DNA from 3 places in the Microbacterium sp. 1262 genome. Region 2 is predicted to be linked to each of the others. Evidence: predicted binding sites of a transcription regulator. Region 2 holds the regulator's gene; each other region holds the start of a gene.

Evidence for each region. The regulator HrcA, encoded in region 2, represses chaperone genes, less so after heat shock. The targets are predictions, from matches to a motif close to TTNGCACTCGNNNNNNNCGAGTGCNAA.
Region 1: the regulator HrcA is predicted to act here: its motif matches at 1,432-1,458, upstream of groL (chaperonin GroEL).
Region 3: the regulator HrcA is predicted to act here: its motif matches at 5,679-5,705, upstream of groES (co-chaperone GroES).

The regions. Positions count from the first base shown of each region.
Region 1 covers NZ_JBEPKU010000001.1:611,233-616,656, reverse strand. The annotation lists gene groL (chaperonin GroEL) at 1-1,394, opposite strand, end outside; gene ABIC53_RS02930 (cold-shock protein) at 1,570-1,773, opposite strand; gene ABIC53_RS02925 (LytR C-terminal domain-containing protein) at 1,895-2,479, opposite strand; gene ABIC53_RS02920 (DUF3263 domain-containing protein) at 2,509-2,751, opposite strand; gene ABIC53_RS02915 (DUF2332 family protein) at 2,761-3,756, opposite strand; gene msrB (peptide-methionine (R)-S-oxide reductase MsrB) at 3,823-4,230, shown strand; gene ABIC53_RS02905 (nitroreductase family protein) at 4,227-4,763, shown strand; gene ABIC53_RS02900 (helix-turn-helix domain-containing protein) at 4,771-5,013, opposite strand; gene ABIC53_RS02895 (helix-turn-helix domain-containing protein) at 5,097-5,423, shown strand.
Region 2 covers NZ_JBEPKU010000001.1:1,059,688-1,067,643, reverse strand. The annotation lists gene lepA (translation elongation factor 4) at 1-1,143, shown strand, start outside; gene ABIC53_RS04990 (DUF1990 domain-containing protein) at 1,170-1,829, shown strand; gene hemW (radical SAM family heme chaperone HemW) at 1,829-3,046, shown strand; gene hrcA (heat-inducible transcriptional repressor HrcA) at 3,126-4,163, shown strand; gene dnaJ (molecular chaperone DnaJ) at 4,203-5,324, shown strand; gene ABIC53_RS04970 (16S rRNA (uracil(1498)-N(3))-methyltransferase) at 5,329-6,057, shown strand; gene ABIC53_RS04965 (HIT domain-containing protein) at 6,101-6,448, shown strand; gene ABIC53_RS04960 (PhoH family protein) at 6,495-7,532, shown strand; gene ybeY (rRNA maturation RNase YbeY) at 7,529-7,956, shown strand, end outside.
Region 3 covers NZ_JBEPKU010000001.1:27,641-35,596, forward strand. The annotation lists gene ABIC53_RS00130 (holo-ACP synthase) at 1-105, shown strand, start outside; gene alr (alanine racemase) at 102-1,238, shown strand; gene tsaE (tRNA (adenosine(37)-N6)-threonylcarbamoyltransferase complex ATPase subunit type 1 TsaE) at 1,235-1,738, shown strand; gene tsaB (tRNA (adenosine(37)-N6)-threonylcarbamoyltransferase complex dimerization subunit type 1 TsaB) at 1,775-2,437, shown strand; gene rimI (ribosomal protein S18-alanine N-acetyltransferase) at 2,434-2,901, shown strand; gene tsaD (tRNA (adenosine(37)-N6)-threonylcarbamoyltransferase complex transferase subunit TsaD) at 2,898-3,965, shown strand; gene ABIC53_RS00160 (hypothetical protein) at 3,962-4,423, shown strand; gene ABIC53_RS00165 (THUMP-like domain-containing protein) at 4,402-5,637, opposite strand; gene groES (co-chaperone GroES) at 5,780-6,076, shown strand; gene rarD (EamA family transporter RarD) at 6,199-7,140, shown strand; gene ABIC53_RS00180 (ABC transporter substrate-binding protein) at 7,314-7,956, shown strand, end outside.

The DNA of each region.
Region 1 (5,424 bases), 450 kb from region 2:
TTGGCGACGACGCCCGGCTCGAGGCCGGCGTTCAGAGCGATCTGCTTCAGCGGAGCCTCGATCGCGACCTTGACGATGTTCGCACCGGTCGCCTCGTCGCCCGAGAGCTCGAGACCGCTGAACGCGTTCTTGCCGGCCTGGATGAGCGCGACACCACCACCGGCGACGACACCCTCTTCCACAGCTGCCTTGGCGTTGCGGACGGCGTCCTCGATGCGGTGCTTGCGCTCCTTGAGCTCGACCTCGGTCGCAGCTCCGGCCTTGATGACGGCGACGCCACCGGCGAGCTTCGCGAGCCGCTCCTGGAGCTTCTCGCGGTCGTAGTCGCTGTCGGTGTTGTCGATCTCGCGACGGATCTGGGTCACGCGGCCCTCGAGCTGAGCCGAGTCACCGGCACCCTCGACGATCGTGGTCTCGTCCTTCGTGATGATGACCTTGCGCGCACGGCCGAGAAGGTCGACGGTGGCGTTCTCGAGCTTGAGGCCCACCTCTTCGGTGATGACCTGGCCGCCGGTGAGGATCGCGATGTCCTGCAGCTGAGCCTTGCGACGGTCGCCGAAGCCGGGAGCCTTGACGGCAGCCGACTTGAAGATGCCGCGGATCTTGTTGAGGACCAGCGTCGCGAGAGCCTCGCCCTCGACGTCCTCGGCGATGATGAGGAGCTCCTTGCCCTCCTGGATCACCTTGTCGACGATGGGCAGAAGGTCCTTGATGTTCGAGACCTTCTGGTTCGCGATGAGGATGTACGGGTCCTCGAAGACGGCCTCCTGGCGCTCCGGGTCCGTGACGAAGTAGGGGTTGATGTAACCCTTGTCGAAGCGCATGCCCTCGGTGAGCTCGAGCTCGGTGCCGAAGGTGTTCGACTCCTCGACGGTGACGACGCCCTCCTTGCCGACCTTGTCGATGGCCTCGGCGATCAGCTCGCCGATCGAGGCGTCAGCAGCCGAGATCGAAGCGGTGGCAGCGATCTGCTCCTTCGACTCGACCTCCTTGGCGTCAGCGAGGAGCTGGTCGGTGATGGCCTTGACGGCCTTCTCGATGCCCTTCTTGAGCGAGATGGGGTCGGCGCCGGCTGCGACGTTGCGCAGGCCTTCGCGGACGAGCGCCTGAGCGAGGACGGTCGCGGTGGTCGTTCCGTCACCGGCGACGTCGTCGGTCTTCTTGGCGACCTCCTTGACGAGCTCCGCACCGATCTTCTCGTACGGGTCGTCGAGCTCGATCTCCTTGGCGATCGAGACGCCATCGTTCGTGATGGTGGGGGCGCCCCACTTCTTTTCGAGCACGACGTTGCGACCGCGCGGGCCGAGCGTCACCTTGACGGCGTCGGCCAGCGTGTTCAGGCCGCGCTCGAGGCCGCGGCGGGCCTCCTCGTCGAAAGCGATGATCTTTGCCATGTGTGTGTCGTCCCTCCCGGACGGTGGAGAACAGTCTTTAGCACTCGATGAACGTGAGTGCTAAAGCCATTCTGGCACTCGCCCATGGGGAGTGCAAGCCGCGTGGCCGGTGACGCGACCCGGGGAAACGACGGAGCGCACCGCGATGGCGGTGCGCTCCGTGGAGTGTTGCGATTCAGGCGACGACACGCACCGATTCCGCTTGCGGACCCTTCTGCCCCGTCCCCACGGTGAACTCGACCGCCTGGCCCTCTTCGAGCACGCGGAAGCCGCTCATCTCGATGTTGGAGTAGTGGACGAAGACGTCCTGCCCTTCGTTCACGGTGATGAAGCCGAAACCCTTCTCGGCGTTGAACCACTTGACGGTGCCCTGTGTCATGCGAATCTCCTGATGCTGTGCGACAGCGTCATCGTATGCAGGGCGTTCCGCCGGATCCGGCGCTTCCGGTCACTGTTGACACGGCCGCATCGAGAATTTCACGAGCGTGAAACACGCCCCCTCATTCGCCGCCGGAAGAGCCGCCCGCGCGGTCCTCGCCGACGACCACGGTGAGCTGCTTGCTGGGCGCCCCGTCCGCGCCGTCCGGGCCTGCATAGGCCTCGCTCATCTCCACGTCCGCTCCGCCGATGACTTGGGCGAGGCCCCGCGCGGCGCCCTCGTCCTCCGCATGGACGTAGAAGATCGTGGTCGTCGCGAAGTCATGAGTGCTGGCGTCACCCGCGTCGACGACATCCGAGTTCCATCCGGCACCGACGACGGTGTCGCGGAGGGCGGTCGCCAGTCCGCGCTCCGACGTCGCGTTGAGGATCAGGACGGGATACGAGGTGTCGACGACCGGATCGGCCTCGACGGGAGCCTCGACCACGGACGTCGCCGTGGGCGCCGCCGGGAACAACCCGATGCGACCGGTGACGATCATCGTGCCGAGGACGCCCGCCGCCACCAGGACGAGGACCGCGACGGCAGCCCAGACCAGGAGCACGCCGGCGCGCAGCCGGGGGTTCTCGGCCCGGTGGGCGCCGACGCGGGTGGTGTCGGCGGGCAGCTCGTCGAAGCGGTCTTTCGGGTATGTCGTTGTCGGCACGGAGGAATGCTATCTGCCGAAGCTTCGCGTCACATGGCCGCGCGGTCGGCGCGCGAGCGCTCGGCCGCCGCACGCATGCGCCGCAGGCGGTGCACGAGCAGGGGATCGTGCGACAGCGCGTCGACCGACTCGATGATCCGCCCGAGCAGCTGGTAGTACCGCGCGGGGCTCAGCGAGAGCTCTTCGCGGACGGCCTCTTCTTTCGCGCCGCTGTGAGCACCCCAACGCGCCTCGAAATCGAGGATCGAGCGGTCGCGTTCGGAAAGTGGCACGTCTCCACGCTACGACCGCGCGCGCTCGGAGCCGGGACGCCACTCCCACCATCGCCCGAGCGGGTCGGCCGCAGCGTCGATCTCCCCGTCGAGGGCGACCGCGAAGCCGTCGCGCCAGCCGGAGGGAGCACCGCCTGCCCAGCCGTCATGGGTGGCGGGCTCGTCGATCGTCAGCCACCGCCCCAGTCCGCGAGCACGCGTGACCACGCCCGCGCGTCGTTCCCGCGGGATGTGCACGAGCACCCCGGGCGTGGTGATCACGAGCGTCGCGTCGGCCGGGGCGAGCGCTGCCACGTCCGGAAGAAGGTCGTACGCGTCGCCGGCGAACAGAAGGGGCGGGTCGGATGCCGCGACAGCCGCCGCCGCTCGGATGCGCTCCGCCCGCCCGCTCTCGCCCGGCCACACCAGGCGCGTCAGCCAGTCGACGTCGCGGGGATCGCGCACGTCCAACGGGGCGAGATCGATGCCGGTGCGCCAGACGATCTCGGGATGCCGCACGCGCGGCATCCGCACTCCCCTCACCTCGCTCGTCAGCTCGACCGGGGCCGCCCCCGCGGGCGGGTCGAGGCGCGTCTCGCCGTGGTCACCCAGGTACCGATACGAGTAGCGGTCGGGATACAGGCACAACCCGGCGCTCGCTCCGACCTCGAGCAACGCGATGGGCCCCGCGACGCGCGACAGCGTCGGAAGAAGCGCGGCGCAGCGGAGCGGCTCGTTCGTCTGCACCGAGCGGACGAGGGTCTCCGAGACGACGGCGTCGGCGTGGTCGAGCACCCACGATGCCCACGACGACGAATCCACGTCGCCGGAACCCAGCAGGCGGCAGACCGCGAACACGAGCGGCGGCTGGCGCCGGTTCGCGGGAAGCCGCGAGAGCACCTGCAGCAGGTCGCGATCTTCGACGACGCGACGCGCCCATGCCGCGTAGAGATCCGATCGCCCGGGTGCCTCGTCGACGGCGAACCGCCGGTAGCGCTCGATCACGGCGGCGAACTCGTCGGACATGAAGCCATTCTCAGGGAACATCGACCCGCAACGTCGAGTTGAATAGGACGAGGCGAAGGAGCAGACATGACCTATTCCGTGAACAAGACCGACGAGCAGTGGCGCGAGGAGCTCACCCCTGAGCAGTACGCGGTGCTGCGGCAGGCCGGCACCGAGCGCGCGTGGACCGGGGAGCTGCTCGACGAGAGCCGCGCGGGCCTGTACACCTGCGCCGCCTGCGGCGCCGAGCTGTTCCAGAGCGGAACGAAGTTCGACTCGCACTGCGGGTGGCCGAGCTTCTACGAGTCGGTGCGCCCCGAGGCCGTCGAACTGATCGAGGACCGCTCGCACGGCATGGTGCGCACGGAAGTGCGCTGCGCGAACTGCGGTTCGCACCTGGGGCACGTCTTCCCTGATGGTTTCGGCACGCCCACCGGTGACCGCTACTGCATGAATTCGCTGTCGCTGTCGTTCACGCCCGAGCAGGAGAAGTGACCGGAGCCTTCGAAGCCGCCGGCGCACGCCGGTCGTGGTCGAAGGTCACCGACGAGGCACCCTCGCACGAGGAGCTCGTGCGACTGGTCTCGGCCGCGGGGCGGGTCGCCGACCACTCGTCGTTGCGTCCGTGGCGGCTCATCGAGATCCGAGGCGACGGGCGGACGCGGCTGGGCCGCGCGCTGAACAAGGCCGAGGGCAAGCTCGGTGTCTCGACGAAGCCGATGCGCGCCCCGCTGCTCATCGCGGTCGTCGCCAGCTACAGCAAGAAGAGCAAGGTCCCGCGGTGGGAGCAGGAGGCCGTGGCATCAGGCGTCGCTCACATGCTGAGCCTGCTTCTCGACGAGGCCGGGTGGGGCGTGTTCTGGCGCACGGGCGGCGCGACGCGATCCAAGGCGGTCGCGAAGGCGCACAAGCTCGGCAAGCGCGAGGAGCTGCTCGGCTGGCTCTATGTCGGCGGTAAGCCCGCAGACCGCGACTCGGGGCGCCGCAAGTCGATCGACGGCGAGTCGTTTCTGAGCCCGATGCCCTGAATCGCCCTCAGGTCGGAGGCTGCGAGCGGGATCGGAGCCTGCGGGCCGACAGACGACGCTCGTCGAGGAGGTCGGCGATGTCGACGTCGAGCGCTGCCGAGATCCGCGCCAGCTCCTCGATCGACATCGCCGACGGCTGCCGAACGTGCAAGCGGCGGGCGAGCGTTCGCATCGGGATCCCGCTCGCCTCTGCCAGCCATTCCTGCGTCAACCGCTCATCCGCGAGAACCGCGCGGATGGACCGAGCCACTCGAGCGCTTAGCAAGCCGTCTGCCATATGGCAACACTATTGACGCTCTTGCCACATGGCAATAGTTCAGCCAAACTTGGCACGTGCCCACAGGAAGAACGCCGGAACCCGGCTCGCTCAGTCGCCACGTCGCGAATCTGCTCGCCGTCGAGATCGCTCGTCGCGGGCTGCGTCAGACCGATGTCGCCGCCCAGGCCGGCATGTCGGCCTCGCAGCTGTCGCGCGTCCTCGCCGCGAAGAAGGTCTTCACGATCGATCAGCTCGACGCGGTGTGCCGCGCCGTCGGCATCCCTATCGGGCAGGTCGTCGTCATGCCCGGCCGGCGGCGGTGGCCCGGCAGCGGAGCCGTCGACATCGCCGTGTCCAAGGCGCCGCAGAATGACCGCGGAGCGGACGAGTGTGACGGATGAT
Region 2 (7,956 bases):
ATCCAGATGATGTCGACGCGCGCGACGCACGAGCTGCTCGAGATCGGCGTGTCGAGCCCGGAGCCCATCCCCACGAAGGGACTCGGTGTCGGCGAGGTCGGCTACCTGATCACGGGTGTGAAGGACGTCCGCCAGTCCAAGGTGGGCGACACGATCACCAACCACCGCAAGCCGGCGTCCGAGGCGCTGCCCGGATACACCGACCCCAAGCCGATGGTGTTCTCCGGCATCTACCCGATCGACGGCAGCGACTACGGCGACCTGCGCGAGGCTCTCGACAAGCTCAAGCTGTCGGACGCGTCGCTCCAGTACGAGCCGGAGACCTCGGTGGCGCTCGGATTCGGATTCCGCTGCGGCTTCCTCGGGCTGCTCCACCTCGAGATCATCACCGAGCGCCTGTCGCGCGAGTTCGGCCTCGACCTCATCACGACGGCACCGTCGGTGACCTATGAGGTCGCGACCGACACCGGCGAGACCGTCGTGGTGACCAACCCCAGCGAGTACCCCGACGGCCGCGTCGCCGAGGTGTCCGAGCCGGTCGTGAAGGTCGGCATCCTCGCCCCGAAGGACTACGTGGGCACGGTCATGGAGCTCTGCCAGTCGCGCCGCGGCACTCTCCTCGGCATGGACTACCTGAGCGAGGACCGCGTCGAGCTGCGCTACAACATGCCGCTCGGCGAGATCGTCTTCGACTTCTTCGACCACCTCAAGTCGCGCACGCAGGGATACGCGAGCCTCGACTACGAGCCCGCCGGGTCGCAGACCGCCGACCTGGTGAAGGTCGACATCCTCCTGCAGGGTGAGAAGGTCGACGCGTTCAGCTCGATCGTCCACCGCGAGAAGGCCTACGCCTACGGCACGATGATGACCGAGCGCCTGCGCAAGCTCATCCCGCGCCAGCAGTTCGAAGTGCCGATCCAGGCCGCCATCGGCGCACGCATCATCGCCCGCGAGAACATCCGCGCGATTCGCAAGGACGTCCTCGCCAAGTGCTACGGCGGTGACATCACGCGTAAGCGCAAGCTCCTCGAGAAGCAGAAAGAGGGCAAGAAGCGCATGAAGATGGTGGGTCGCGTCGAGGTGCCGCAGGAGGCGTTCATCGCCGCGCTGTCGGGCGACGTCGAAGGCAAGGACAAGAAGTAGCCCCACGGGGAGCAACGAGGAGACCCATGCATCAGCGACGCGGGACCTTCCGGGACGAGACCGTCGACTACGCGGCGGTCGGCGCGACACGCGCGCACGACCTCATGGCGTATCCGCCCGAACACAGCATCCCCGCGGAGGACGCATGGCGGATCGGCAGCGGGCAGGCTCGCTTCGACACCGCCGCCGACCTCCTCATGTCGTGGGCAGCGCTCCGTGGGGCGGGTTTGCGAGTCGCGGATGTTCGGCCCGCATCGGGACCGATGTACACCGGCGTCGCGTTCGACGACCAGGGAAACGCCGTCGCGCCCAGCAGCATGGAACACGAGCAGCGCTTCGCGGCGGACGGCACCCCCTACGTCGGAGCCGGCACCACGCTTCAGGTGCACGGGCGTGTGTCGGGGCTGAATGCGGATGCGGAGCTCCGCGTGATCTTCGTCGACGAGGAGCCCCGCCGGGTCGCGTTCGCTCTCGGGACCGTCGGCGGTTCCGTCGTGAGCGGCGAGGAGTCCTTCCTCCTCGAGTGGCGCGACAACGATGAGGTCTGGTTCGTCGTGCGGGCGTTCGATCGGCCGACGGCATTGGCTTACCGCATGCTCAAGAGTCTCGTCCGCCGCCGCCGCCGGATGCTGTTCCAGGGATACCTCCGCGCGATCTCGCCGCTGTACGCGACGCCTGAGGCCTGATGGGCGCGGCACTGCCGAACGGTGATCCGGTGCCGGTCGGCGGGACGCTGCCGGACGACCTCGTCATCGACCCCGACGTCCCGTTCGGGGTGTACCTGCACGTTCCGTTCTGCCGGGTGCGGTGCGGCTACTGCGACTTCAACACCTACACCGCCACAGAGCTACGTGGCGCGCGGCAAGATGCCTACGCCGACGAGGTGCTGCGCGAGATCGCCCTCTCGGCCGATGTGATGGACGAGCGCGGCCCCCGGCGTTCGGCGCAGACGGTGTTCTTCGGCGGCGGCACTCCCACGTTGCTTCCGGCCGGAGACCTCGCTCGGATGCTGAGCGGAGTGCGGGACACGTTCGGCATCGCCGCCGGCGCGGAGGTCACCGTCGAGGCGAACCCCGACACGATGAACCCTCGGGTCGCCGACGAGCTGGCGGCGGCGGGCGTGACGCGCCTGTCGATCGGCATGCAGTCGGCCGTACCGCACGTGCTGGCGGCCCTCGACCGGACGCACGACCCCGCGAACGTCTCGACCGCCGTCGCCGCCGCGCGCGTGGCGGGACTCGACGTCTCGGTCGACCTGATCTATGGAGCGCCGGGGGAGAGCCTCGACGATTGGCGGCGCTCCGTCGAGACCGCAGTCGCGCTCGAGCCCGATCACGTCTCCGCCTACGCGCTCATCATCGAGGAGGGCACGCGCCTCGAGCGCCAGATCCGCCGTGGTGAGGTACCCGCGCCCGACGACGACCTCCAGGCAGACATGTATGAGCTGGCCGACGAGCGTCTCGCCGCCGCCGGCTTCTCCTGGTACGAGGTATCGAACTGGGCACGATCGACCGACCAGCGCTCGCGTCACAACCTGGCCTACTGGCGCGGAACCGACTGGTGGGGTTACGGGCCGGGCGCGCACAGTCACATCGCGGGCCTCCGCTGGTGGAACGTGAAACACCCGGCGGCATATGCTCAGCGGCTCTCCGCGGGCGAGTCTCCCGCCGCAGGCCGCGAGCGCCCGGATGCCGAGGCCCGGCGGCTCGAGTCCGTCCTGCTGCGATCGCGCATCGTGGACGGACTCGCCGTCGATGAGCTCGCGATCGACTCGCGCCGTGCCGTCGCATCGCTCATCGCCGACGGTCTCATCGAGGGCCCCGAAGCCGTCCGCGGTCGCGTCGTCCTCACCCGGCGCGGACGCCTCATGGCCGATGCCGTCGTACGGGCGCTCACCGAGTGATCCCGGGCGGCGACCCGGCTCGCCCACGCGGTAGAATTGGCACTCGCAGACATCGAGTGCCAAACAGGAGGTGACGGACATGGTCTCAGAGCGCGGACTGCAGGTGCTGCGGGCGATCGTGCAGGACTATGTCGACACCCGCGAGCCCGTGGGAAGCAAGTCGATCGTCGAGCGCCACGCCTTCGGCGTCTCGGCCGCCACGATCCGCAACGACATGGCGCTCCTCGAGGACGAGGAGCTCATCGCCGCGCCCCACACGTCATCCGGACGCGTGCCGACCGATAAGGGCTACCGCGTCTTCGTCGACCATCTGGCAGGCCTTCGCCCCCTGAGCGCCGCCCAGCGCTCGGCCATCACGACCTTCCTCGACGGCCCCACCGACCTCGACGATCTGCTCGTGCGGACGGTTCGTGCGCTCACCCAGCTGACGGGCCAGGTCGCAATGGTGCAGTACCCGTCCTTCGCGCGCGCGCAGGTCTCGCACCTCGAGTTGGTCGACCTCGGCGGCGGACGACTCGTCGTCATCGTCGTCACCGACACCGGCCGTGTCTCCCAGCGGGTGGGCGTGGTACGCACGCTCCTCGACGAAGCGCAATTCGCCGTAGCCAAGGCGACGCTGCGCGCCGCTGTCACCGGCGTCGCCGTGCGAGACGCCGTCAACGCGGTGTCGGCGCTCGCGGAGAGCGAGTCGGTCGGCGACCCGATCGGCGATGCGGTGCGCGAGATCGCCCGCATCCTGGTCGAAGAGCTCGAGACGTTCCGGCAGGACCGCCTTGTCATGGCCGGCACCGCCACGCTCGCGCGGCGAGAGGCGGATTTCCGCGGCAGTATCTATCCGCTGCTCGAAGCCATCGAGGAGCAGGTGACGCTGCTTCGGCTCATGGGCGAGATGGTCGCCGACGACCGCGGCGTCGCAGCGCGAATCGGCCGCGAGAACGAGGCGTACGGGCTCTCCGAAGCTTCGGTCGTCACGAGCGACTACGACGTCCCGGGCTCGCATGCACGCGTCGGCCTCATGGGCCCGACGCGCATGGACTACCCGACGAACCTCGCGACGGTCCGCGCCGTCGCGCACTACCTCAGCCGGCTCCTCGACGAAGACGAGAAGTCCCGCTGACCCACCCCACCCACGCCCGAACGGGCGGAAAGGCGATCCGTGGCTGACCACTACGAGGTCCTGGGCGTTGCGCGCGACGCGTCGCCCGACGAGATCAAGAAGGCGTACCGACGCCTGGCACGAGAACTGCACCCCGACGTCAACCCGGGAGAGGATGCGTCCGAGCGATTCAAGCTCGTCACGCATGCTTACGACGTCCTCAGCGATCCGGAGCAGCGTCAGCGCTACGACATGGGCGGCGACTCCGCCGGCGGCTTCGGCGGCGCCGCGGGCTTCGGCGGATTCAGCGACATCTTCGAGACCTTCTTCGGCGGCGGCGCCGGAGGCGGCGGTCGCGCCGGGCGTCCGCGCTCCCGGCGCGAACGCGGACAGGATGCGCTCGTCCGGGTCACCCTCGAGCTCGGCGACGTCGTCTTCGGCGTGCATCGCGACATCGAGGTCGACACCGCGGTGCTCTGCGACACCTGCCAGGGCTCGTGCTGCCAGCCGGGAACGCAGCCGGTCACCTGCGACGTCTGCCACGGTGCGGGCAATGTGCAGCGCACGGTCCGCAGCCTCCTGGGCAACGTCGTGACGTCGCAGCCCTGCAACGTCTGCCAGGGCTACGGCACCACCATCCCCTATCCGTGCACGACCTGCCAGGGGCAGGGACGCGTCCGGGCTCGCCGCACCGTCTCGCTCGACATCCCCGCAGGCGTCGAGACCGGGTTGCGCCTGCAGCTCCCCGGATCCGGCGAGGTCGGTCCCGCCGGCGGCCCCAACGGCGATCTGTACCTCGAGGTCACGGTCGCTCCGCACGACGTGTTCAGCCGCGAGGGTGACGATCTGCTCGCCACGCTCGAGGTGTCGATGCCCGACGCCGTCCTGGGCACCAGCACCACGATCGAGTCGCTCGACGGTCCGGTCGAGCTCGAGTTGCGTCCGGGCGTCCAGTCCGGCGACGTCCTCACCGTCAAGGGTCGCGGCATCACGCCGCTTCGCGGCTCGACGCGCGGCGACCTGCGTGTCGGCGTTCATGTCGTCACCCCGACGCGTCTGGATGCCAAGGAGCGGGCCCTCATCGAGGAGCTGAAGAAGCGCACGAAGTCGCCCGCACCACAACTCGCGGAGTTCCACCAGGGCCTTTTCGCCAAGCTCCGCGATCGGTTCCGGAACAGCTGAGCGCATGGCCCTGCACTTCCTCGTCGACCCGCCGCTCATCACTCGGCCGGGCGAGTTCGTCGACCTCACCGGCGCCGAGGCTCATCACGCGGCCGGCGTCCGTCGCGTGCGTGTCGGTGAGACGGTGACGGTGGGCGACGGCGAGGGGGCGTGGCTCGAGGGCACCGTCACCGCAGCCGATCCGAAGCTCGTCCGCATCGAGGCGCTCTCGCGAGTCGAGCATCCCGCGCCCGCACGGCGCGTGACGCTGATCCAGGCGCTCGCGAAGGGCGATCGCGACGAGCTCGCGGTGCAGGCCTGCACCGAGCTCGGCGTCGATGCGATCGTGCCCTGGCAGGCCGCGCGAAGCGTCTCGCGGTGGAGCGGACCGAAGGTCGAGCGCGGTGTGCAGCGGTGGGCGACCATCGCGCGCGAAGCGGCGAAGCAGGCGCATCGCGCGTGGCTGCCCGCCGTCGACGCGCCCGTGTCGACGACGGAGCTCGCGGCGCGATGCGGCTCCGAGCGGGTGCTGGTGCTCGAGCCGACGGCGACGCGGCGACTGAGCGAGGTCGAACTGGGCGAGGGCGACGTGTCGCTCGTGGTCGGTCCCGAGGGCGGGATCGCAGCCGAGGAGCTGGACGCGCTCGTCGCGGCCGGCGCGGTCGCCGTGCGTCTGGGGGACACGGTCCTGCGGACGTCGACGGCCGGCCCCGCTGCGCTCGGCGTCGTCAACGTCGCCCTCGGTCGCTGGTGACGCCGCCCGTCCCGCCACCGCACCCCGTCGATAGACTGAACGCATGAGCGAACCGTCTGTCTTCACGCGCATCCTCCGCGGCGAGATCCCCTCCGAGATCATCGCGGAGACCGAGAACGCGTTCGCGATCCGCGACATCGCTCCGCAGGCTCCGGTGCATCTCCTCGTGATCCCCAAGACCGAGCGCTACCGCACCGTGGTCGAGCTCGCCGCGGGCGACCCCGCTCTCCTCAGCGAGCTCGTCGGGCTCGCGAACTCCGTCGCTGCCGAGCATTCGGACGGCGACTTCCGTTTGATCTTCAACACCGGCCCCGGCGCAGGACAGACCGTGTTCCACGTTCACGCGCACGTGCTCGCCGGTGGCCTCTCCGAAGGGAGCCTCGGTGGCTGATGCTTCCGAACCCGCCGTCGCGACGATCCTCGCCGACGGTGTCGCCATGGTCCAGCTGCTCGGGCCCCAAGACCGCCTCCTGCGCGTCGTCGAGCGGGAGCACCCCGACGTCGACGTCCTCGTCCGCGGCAACGAAATCACCCTGACGGGCTCGAACGATGACGTCGCCGCCGCGAAGTCGCTCGTCGACGAGCTGATCGCCATGGCACGGGCCGGGCAAGGCCTCGATCCGAGCGACGTGTCGACGTCCAGTCGCATCCTGCAGCGGCGAAAGGGCGATGAAGGCCCGCGCCCGTCCGAGGTGCTGGGGGAGGCGATCCTCTCCTCGCGCGGCAAGGTGATCCGGCCGAAGACGCTGGGGCAGAAGGCCTACGTCGACGCGATCGACGAGAACACGATCGTCTTCGGCATCGGCCCCGCGGGAACCGGCAAGACCTACCTCGCGATGGCGAAGGCGGTGCAGGCTCTGCAGCGCAAGGAGGTCAATCGCATCATCCTGACGCGCCCCGCCGTGGAAGCGGGAGAGCGCCTCGGCTTCCTGCCCGGCACCCTCACCGACAAGATCGACCCGTACCTCCGGCCGCTGTACGACGCTCTCAACGAGATGCTCGACCCCGAGCTCGTCCCCAAGCTCATGGCCACCGGCACGATCGAGGTCGCGCCGCTGGCGTACATGCGCGGACGCACCCTGAACGATTCGTTCGTCGTGCTCGACGAAGCGCAGAACACCACGCCCGAGCAGATGAAGATGTTCCTCACGCGTCTCGGGTTCGGCACGCGCATGGTCGTCACCGGCGACATCACACAGGTCGACCTTCCCCAGGGGACGTCCGGCCTGCGCACCGTGACACGCGTTCTGAAGAGCATCGACGACATTCATTTCGCCACCCTCACCAGCGAGGACGTCGTGCGGCACACTCTCGTCGGCCGGATCGTTGACGCGTACAGCGAGTACGACGAGCAGCGGCTGGCCGCGCGTCGTGAGCGCGACGAGGCCAGCGAGTTCGCCAACCGGGCCGAGCGGCGCACCGCGACACGGCCCGTCGGTCCGCGCGACCGACTCCCGAAACGAGGACGTTCATGACCATCGAGATCACCAACGAATCCGGCGTGTCCGTCGACGAGACCGTGCTGTTGCGCCTGACCGAGCACAACCTCGCGCAGCTGAACGTGAGCCCGGACGCCGACCTCGCCATCCTCCTCGTCGACGAGGGCGCCATGGAGTCTCTCCACGTGCAGTGGATGGACGAGCCCGGCCCCACCGACGTGCTCAGCTTCCCGATGGACGAGCTCCGCCCGGGCACCGAAGACGCCCCGACCCCGCCGGGACTTCTCGGCGATATCGTGCTGTGCCCGCAGGTGGCCGAGGCACAGGCGCAGGCCGCGCGCCACACGACGCTCGACGAGCTCATCCTCCTCACGACGCACGGGCTGCTGCACCTGCTCGGGTTCGATCACGCCGAGCCGGAGGAGGAGCGCGAGATGTTCGGCCTCCAGCGCGAGTTGAT
Region 3 (7,956 bases), 1.0 Mb from region 2:
ACGGCCGCCACGGTGGCCGCACGGGGCGTGACGGCGGTGCACCTGTCGCTCTCGCACGATGCGAACCTCGCCACCGCCTACGTGATCGCCGAGGCCGCATCGTGACCGTACGCCCGCTGCGCGAAGCCCTCATCGACGTCGAGGCGATCGAGCACAACGTCCGTCATCTGCGGCGTCTCGTCCAGACCGAGATCATCGCCGTCGTGAAAGCCGACGGTTACGGGCACGGCGCCGCGCGTGCGGCGACCGCGGCCCTGTCGGGTGGCGCGACGCGACTCGGCGTGGCGGACATCGCCGAGGCCGTCGCCCTGCGCCGAGCGGGAATCACCGCCCCCATCGTCGCGTGGCTGCACGCGCCCGGCGCGGATTTCCGCGAGGCGGCCGAGCACGGCGTCGAGCTCGGGATCTCGAGCTTCGCGCAGCTGCAGGCCGCCGCGGCGGCAGCATCCGTCGGGCGCTTCGTCGGTGTGCACCTCAAGGTGGAGACAGGGCTCGGGCGCAACGGCGTCGAGCCGCGCGAGTGGCAGCGCGTCTGCGCGGAGGCGGCGAGACTCGAGCGCATCGGCCAGCTGCGCGTCATCGGCGTCTTCAGTCACCTCTCCAACACGAGCATCGAGGACGACCGCGCCGCGCTCGCCCGATTCCACGACGCTCTCGCTGAGGCGAGCGCGGCGGGGGTGCATCCGCCGCTGCGCCACATCGCCGCGTCGAACGCGGCGATCGCGCTGCCCGAGACGCGGCTGAACTGCGTCCGCCTGGGGCTCGCGATCTACGGACTCTCTCCGCTTCCGGGTCGCTCCTCGGCAGACCTCGGGCTGCGGCCGGCGATGACCCTGCGCACCTCGGTCGCCGCGGTGCGACGCGTGCCGGCCGGCCAAGGCGTGTCGTACGGCTACACGCACCGCACCGCGTCCGAGACGACGCTCGCCCTGGTCCCGCTCGGCTATGCCGACGGCGTGCCCCGGCAGGCCTCCGGCCGCGGGCCGGTGGTCATCGGCGGCCGGCGGTTCACGGTCTCGGGCCGGATCGCGATGGACCAGTTCGTCGTCGACGTCGGTGACGCCGAGGTCTCGATCGGCGACGAGGTCGTGCTCTTCGGCGACCCCACGCTGAGTTTTCCCGCCGCCGCCGACTGGGGTGATGCCGCGGACACGATCGATTACGAGATCGTCACCCGTATCGGCCCGCGGGTGCACCGCACGGCGGTATCGTCCGAGATGACGGGAGGCCGGCGATGAGCGGAATGGACGACTACCTCGGCGAACGCGAGGTGACTTCAGCCGACGAGATGGAGGCCTGGGGGAGGGAGATCGGATCGCGGCTCCGCGCCGGCGAGCTCGTCGTCCTCACCGGGCCTCTCGGGGCTGGCAAGACGACGCTGACCCGGGGGATCGGCGCCGGCCTCGGCGTCCGCGGACCGATCCAGAGTCCGACCTTCGTCATCGCACGCACCCACCCCTCGCTCGTCGACGGTCCGCCGCTGATCCATGTCGACGCCTACCGCCTGGGGTCCCCGGCGGAGCTGTCGGACCTCGATCTCGACCTGGACGCCAGTGTCACGATCGTCGAGTGGGGACACGGCATGGTCGACGGTCTTCGCGACAGCTGGTGGGAGATCGAGCTCGAGCGGGGCTGGAGCGGCACCGGGCTCGACAACGCCTGCGGCACGAGCGGCCCGGCGGCAGCGGAGATGGCCGACGCGGCCCCGCGCCTCGTGACGGTCACGCGGCGCCCCTGAGCGCGAGGCCGCACGGCCCGGGCTACCCTGGGTGACGTGATTCTGGGCATCGACACCTCGATCGGCACGGCCGTCGCGATCGTCGACCCCGCGGGCCGTGTCCGCGCCGAGGTCGTCAGCCGCGACCCCCGCGGTCACGCCGAGGTCATCGGCGATCTGCTCGTGCGCGTCTTCCACGAAGCGGGGGTCGACCCCGTCGAGATCACGGCCGTCGCCGCGGGCATGGGGCCGGGTCCGTTCACGGGACTGCGGGTCGGGATCGCGGCCGCACGGGCGTTCGCCCTCGGGCGCGGCGTCCCCCTGATCGCGGTCGCGAGCCACGATGCTGCGGCGCGCGCACACGTCGATCCCGCGTACGCCACCGCCGGCGCGGCTCCCGTCGAGGGCGAGCCGGTCGCGATCGTGACCGATGCCCGCCGTCGCGAGGTCGCCGTCTCGGTCTACCGCGTCGAGCGGGGGATGCCGGTGCGCCTCACCGACGCGCATCTCGTGCCGCGCGCGTCGACCGAGCCCCTCGCCCTGTTCGGAGCTCCCGCCTCGGAGCTGCCGGAGACGACATCCATCAGTGCCGCAGCCCTCGGCCGGATCGCGGCCGAACGGCTGTCGGCGGGCGCCGCCGACGCGTCGGCCGCCGAGCCCCTGTACCTCCGCGCCCCGGACGTGACGGTGCCGGCCGGACCGAAGAAGGTGGGTACGTGAGCCTGCGGACCGCGACCGGTGACGACCTCGACGCGATCATGGCGCTCGAGCAGGCGTCGTTCCCCACCGATGCGTGGAGCCGCACCGCCATGTCCGCAGAGCTCGCCTCGCCGCACGGGCGCTACCTCGTCGACGTCGAGGACGATCGCGTCGTCGGTTACGGCGGTGTCCGGTCGGTGCGGGGCGCGGATGACGCCGACATCCAGACCATCGCCCTCGAACCGTCCCGGCGCGGCACCGGTCGCGGCCGAACCCTGCTGCGGGCGCTCATCGCCGAAGCCCGCGACCGCGGCGCGCGCGAGCTCTTCCTCGAGGTGCGCGCCGACAACCCCGTCGCCCAGGCCCTCTACGTCTCGGAGGGGTTCGTCGAGATCGCCCGCCGTCCGCGGTACTACCAGCCCGACGACGTCGACGCGATCATCATGCAGCTGAACCTCCGCGGTGAGGGAGGGACCGACCGATGACCACCGACCTGACCCGCTCCGAACCCCTCGTGCTGGGGATCGAGACCAGCTGCGACGAGACCGGCATCGGCATCGTCCGGGGGCGCACGCTGCTGTCGAACACGATCGCGAGCTCGATGGCCGAGCATGCCCGTTACGGCGGCGTCGTGCCCGAGGTCGCCGCGCGCGCCCACCTCGAGGCGCTCCAGCCGGCGATCGAGGCCGCCGTGGCCGAAGCGGGCGTCTCGCTGCAGGAGCTCGACGCGGTCGCCGTCACGAGCGGCCCAGGGCTGGCCGGCGCGCTCATGGTCGGCGTCGGGGCTGCGAAGGCCCTCGCCGTGTCGCTCGGGAAGCCGCTCTACGCGGTCAACCATCTGGTCGGTCACATCGCGGCCGACATCCTGACCGGTGACGACGTCGAGTACCCGACCGTCGCCCTCCTGGTCAGCGGCGGGCACACCTCGCTCCTCCTCGTCCGCGATCTGGTCTCCGACGTCGAGATGCTCGGCGAGACGATGGATGACGCCGCCGGCGAGGCCTTCGACAAGATCGCCCGCATCCTCGGTCTGCCCTACCCCGGAGGCCCCGAGATCGACCGCGCCGCAGCCGGCGGCGACCCCGACGCCATCCGATTCCCGCGCGGACTCTCCCGAGCGTCCGACCTGGCCGCGCACCGGTACGACTTCTCCTTCTCCGGGCTGAAGACCGCCGTAGCGCGCTGGATCGAGCAGCGCGAGGCGGCGGGCGAGACCGTGCCCGTCGCCGACGTCGCGGCATCCTTCCGCGAAGCGGTCGTCGACGTCCTCGTGACCAAGGCGCTCGACGCGTGCGCGCAGCACGGCGTGCCCCGGCTGCTCCTCGGCGGCGGCGTGATCGCCAATCGCCGGCTGCGCGAGGTCGCGCTCGGACGAGCCGCCGCCGCGGGCGTCGCGGTGCGCATCCCGCCGCTGAGCCTGTGCACCGACAACGGGGCGATGATCGCTGCGCTCGCCGCCGAGCTCATCTCCTCGAGCGCCGAGCCGTCGACCCTCTCGTTCGGCGCCGACTCGACGCTTCCGGTCACCGAGATCCAGGTACGCGGGTGAGCGACGACCGTCGGCGCAGTCGGCGCCCCGCCGTGGCAGCGCCGACGGATGACGTCGCGTCGGCTCCCGAGGCCGCGAGGCTGCCGGGCGAGCACCGCGGCGGGTTCCAGCGCGAGTTCACGCAGCCGACACCGCTGCTGAGCAGCCCCGAGGTCGGCCCGCGCGCCGAGCCCGCTGCGTCGCAGCCGCGCGTCGAGTGGGCCCCGGCGCCCGAGATCCTGCCCCGATCGGGGGCGTGGGCGCTCGCGCTGGCGATCGTGGCCCTCGTGCTGTCGCTGTTCGTCGGGTGGGCGTTCCCGCTGGGTATCGCAGCGGTCGTGATGGCGGTGCTGGCGCTGCGCCGACCGTGGGAGCGTCGCGGGGTCGCGGTGTGGGCGCTCGGCCTCGCCGCGTTGTCGATCCTCTACAGCGCGGGCTGGCTCGTCTGGGCGGCGGCTCAGGCCGGGCTGCTGGACTGAGCCCCGTCGCCGGGGCGGCCCTCACCGTCCTCGACGCGGTCGGCGAGGACGGCCACCCGGCGGTCTCCGACGCGCGTGAGGAAGAGGGTCGCCGACGCGCTCCCCGACAGGCTCAGCTTCTTGCGGAACTGCGCGGGATCGATGTCGACCCCGCGTTTCTTGATCTCCAGGATGCCGATCCCTGCGCGCTTGAGCGCGGCGTCGATCTCGCGGGTCTTCAGCGGCAGGACCTCGCGCACCCGGAACGTCGTCGCGAACGCGCTGGTACGCCCCGTGTCGGAGGTCATGTACGCCGTGCCGCCGGCGAGCATCCCCGCGTCGAGGGAGCGGGCCACGTCGCCGATCAGCCGAGCGCGGATGACGGCGCCGTCTGGCTCGTGCAGGTAGGCGCCCAGATCGCGCGGATCGACGTCCGGAGCATCATCGGCGGCGGTGAGCTCGGCGGCACGATCGCCGCGGATCACGAGGGCGGACCGCCGGACGCCCGGGCGAGCGAGAGCGCCCGACCAGAGGACGAGCTCGATCGTCGAGCCGTCCGCGCTGATCCACTGCGCCTCGCCGTCGGTGGGAAGATCGTCGTGGTCGAACGCAGGGCCGAGCTTGATGCCCGTCGGCATCCGACCTGCGAGGTCGAAGGCCCACTCGAGCGACGGCGTGTAGTCGGATGCCGCGATGCGCCGCGTCTCGCTGTGGCCCGAGGTGCGGCGGGCGGGGTCGAGCCAGACGGCATCGACGCCGTCGAGATCGGTCTCCTCCGCCCGCCCGTGGCGCACGCGAGCGGCTGCACCGAACGGGGCGAGGTTGTAGGCGGCCAGGGCAGCGGTGATCTCGTCGGCGTCGACGGCCAGGACCTCGAGCCCGACGCCGGCGAAGCCGAGCGCATCGCCGCCGATGCCGCAGCCGAGGTCGGCGACGCGGGCGATGCCGGCATCGCGGAACCTGCCGGCGTGGCGGGCGGCGACAGCGAGACGCGTGGCCTGCTCGAGGCCGGCCCGGGTGAACAGCATCCGATCGGCGAACGGACCGAACTTCGCCCGCGCGCGCTCGCGCAGCCGCGCTTGCCCGACGACGGCCGACACGAGGTCGGGGGAGAGGCCCTCGCGTCGCAGCCGCGACACGGCCGACGCGGCATCCGCCGTCGACGAGATCCGGAGGGCGTCGACCAGACGGAGTCCCTCGGGGGTCAGCAACGCGGAGAGCTCGGCGTGATCCACCACGACAGCCTACGCGGGGCGGTGCCGCCGGTTCAGGGACGTTGGCACTCGCGTTGCATGAGTGCCAACGTCCCCCTAGACTCGGAGTTGGCACTCTCAGGGTGAGATTGCCAACAAGTCTTGTCGAAGAAAGAGGTAGACCGTGTCGGTTTCCATCAAGCCGCTCGAGGACCGCATCGTCATCAAGCAGGTCGAGGCCGAGCAGACCACTGCGAGTGGTCTGGTCATCCCCGACACCGCCAAGGAGAAGCCCCAGGAGGGCGAGGTCGTGGCGGTCGGCCCCGGCCGCATCGATGACAACGGCAACCGTGTTCCGCTCGACGTCGCCGTCGGCGACCGCGTGATCTACAGCAAGTACGGCGGAACCGAGGTCAAGTTCGGCGCTGACGAGTTCCTCGTGCTCTCGGCGCGCGACGTCCTCGCCGTCGTCGTCCGCTGACGCAGAGCTCTTCCACGAAGGCCCGGGTGCATCGCATCCGGGCCTTCGTCATGGCAGGCGTGCGGCGGCGGATGGCAGTCCGTCGTGACCTCGCCGTGTCATGACCGTCCTATGCTTGGCTCGTGACACCCCTCGATCCCGCCCGTGAACGCTCGCTCGGCGGGATCTACGCTTTCTCGGCCTACGTGCTCTGGGGCTTCATGCCCCTCTACTTCCTCACGCTCGCCCCGATGGGGCCGTTCGAGGTCGTGTCGTGGCGCATCCTGTTCTCGCTGGTGTTCTGCGCGATCCTCCTCACGGTGCTCCGGGCCTGGGGCAAGCTGATCGCGATCCTGCGCACGCCGCGCCTGGTGCTGTGGACCATCGTGGCTGGGCTGCTCATCTACGTGAACTGGCAGGTCTTCCTCATCAGCACCCTCACGGGGCACGTGATCGAGGGGAGCCTCGGGTACTTCATCAACCCGATCGTCACGGTGCTCCTCGGCGTCCTCGTCCTGAAGGAGCGGCTGCGGGTGGCCCAGTGGGTCGCGATCGGCATCGCCGCCGTCGCGGTCGGCGTCATCGTCATCGGCTACGGGGCCTTCCCGTGGATCGCCCTGACCCTCGCCGCGAGCTTCGGCACCTACGGACTGGTCAAGAAGCAGATCGGGCCCTCGGTCGACGCCGTGAGCGGCCTGACCCTCGAGTCGCTCTGGCTGGCGCCCGTCGCGATCGTGCAGGCGATCATCGTCGCGGTCACCGGCGGGCTCGTTTTCGGCTCGGTCAGCCCCGGCCACACCGCGCTGGTGACCCTCGCCGGGATCGTCACCGCCGTGCCCCTGCTGTTCTTCGCCGCCGGCGCCCGTCGCAGCAGCCTCACGGTGATCGGCCTGCTGCAGTTCGTCGCGCCGATCCTTCAGTTCATCACGGGGGCCTGGATCCTCGGCGAGCCGATGCCTCTCGAGCGCTGGATCGGCTTCGGGCTCGTCTGGCTCGCCCTCGTCGTGCTCAGCGTCGACTCGCTGCGCGCCGCTCGTCGTCCGAAACGCGTCGACGAGGCATCCGACGTCGCCCCCGTCGTCTGACGTGGCACCGGTCCCACCCGCGTCATCGCGCGGGACGCCGCGGGCCGGAAGTAACGATCAGGTCGCGTAACAGACCGTTAACACATCGCAACATCCCTGATGCAGCGGCACCACTAGGTTTGACCCAACCTCGCGGGGCTTCGGTGCCGCGTTCCCACTCATCAAGGAGCACAATGGGCGTTCTCACCCGTTCCCGCACCGCGAAGGTCCTCGGCGGTATCGCCGTGATCGGCGCGAGTGCCCTCGTCCTCGCAGGCTGTGCCGGAGGCAGCGAACCGGCTGCATCGGGTGACGCCGAAGGGAACTCCTCGGCCGATTTCCCCATCGACTGCGAAGCGGCCGAGCCCGCGTCGTACACCCCCGAGTACACCTCGACCTCCACCGGTCCCGGCACCGACCTCACCTACACGATCGGCACGGCTCTGCCCGTGACCGGCAACCTCGCCTTCCTCGGCCCGCCCGAGATCTCGGCGACCGAGTTCGCCGCATCCGAGATCAACGCCGCGGGCAAGGGCATCACGATCGACCTCAAGCAGGGCGACTCGGGTGACACCGACAACAAGGCGTACGAGACGGAGATTCCGCGACTGCTGGGCGAAGGCGCCACGGCGATCATCGGCGCGGCGTCCTCGGGCACGTCGCTGCAGTTCATCGACCAGGTCATCGCCGCCAACGCCATCCAGTTCTCGCCGGCGAACACCTCGGCCGCCTTCACCGGCTACGAGGACAAGGGTCTCTACTGGCGCACCGCTCCCTCGGACGTCCTGCAGGGCGAAGTGCTCGGCAACCTGATCGGCGCCGACGGCAACGAGACGC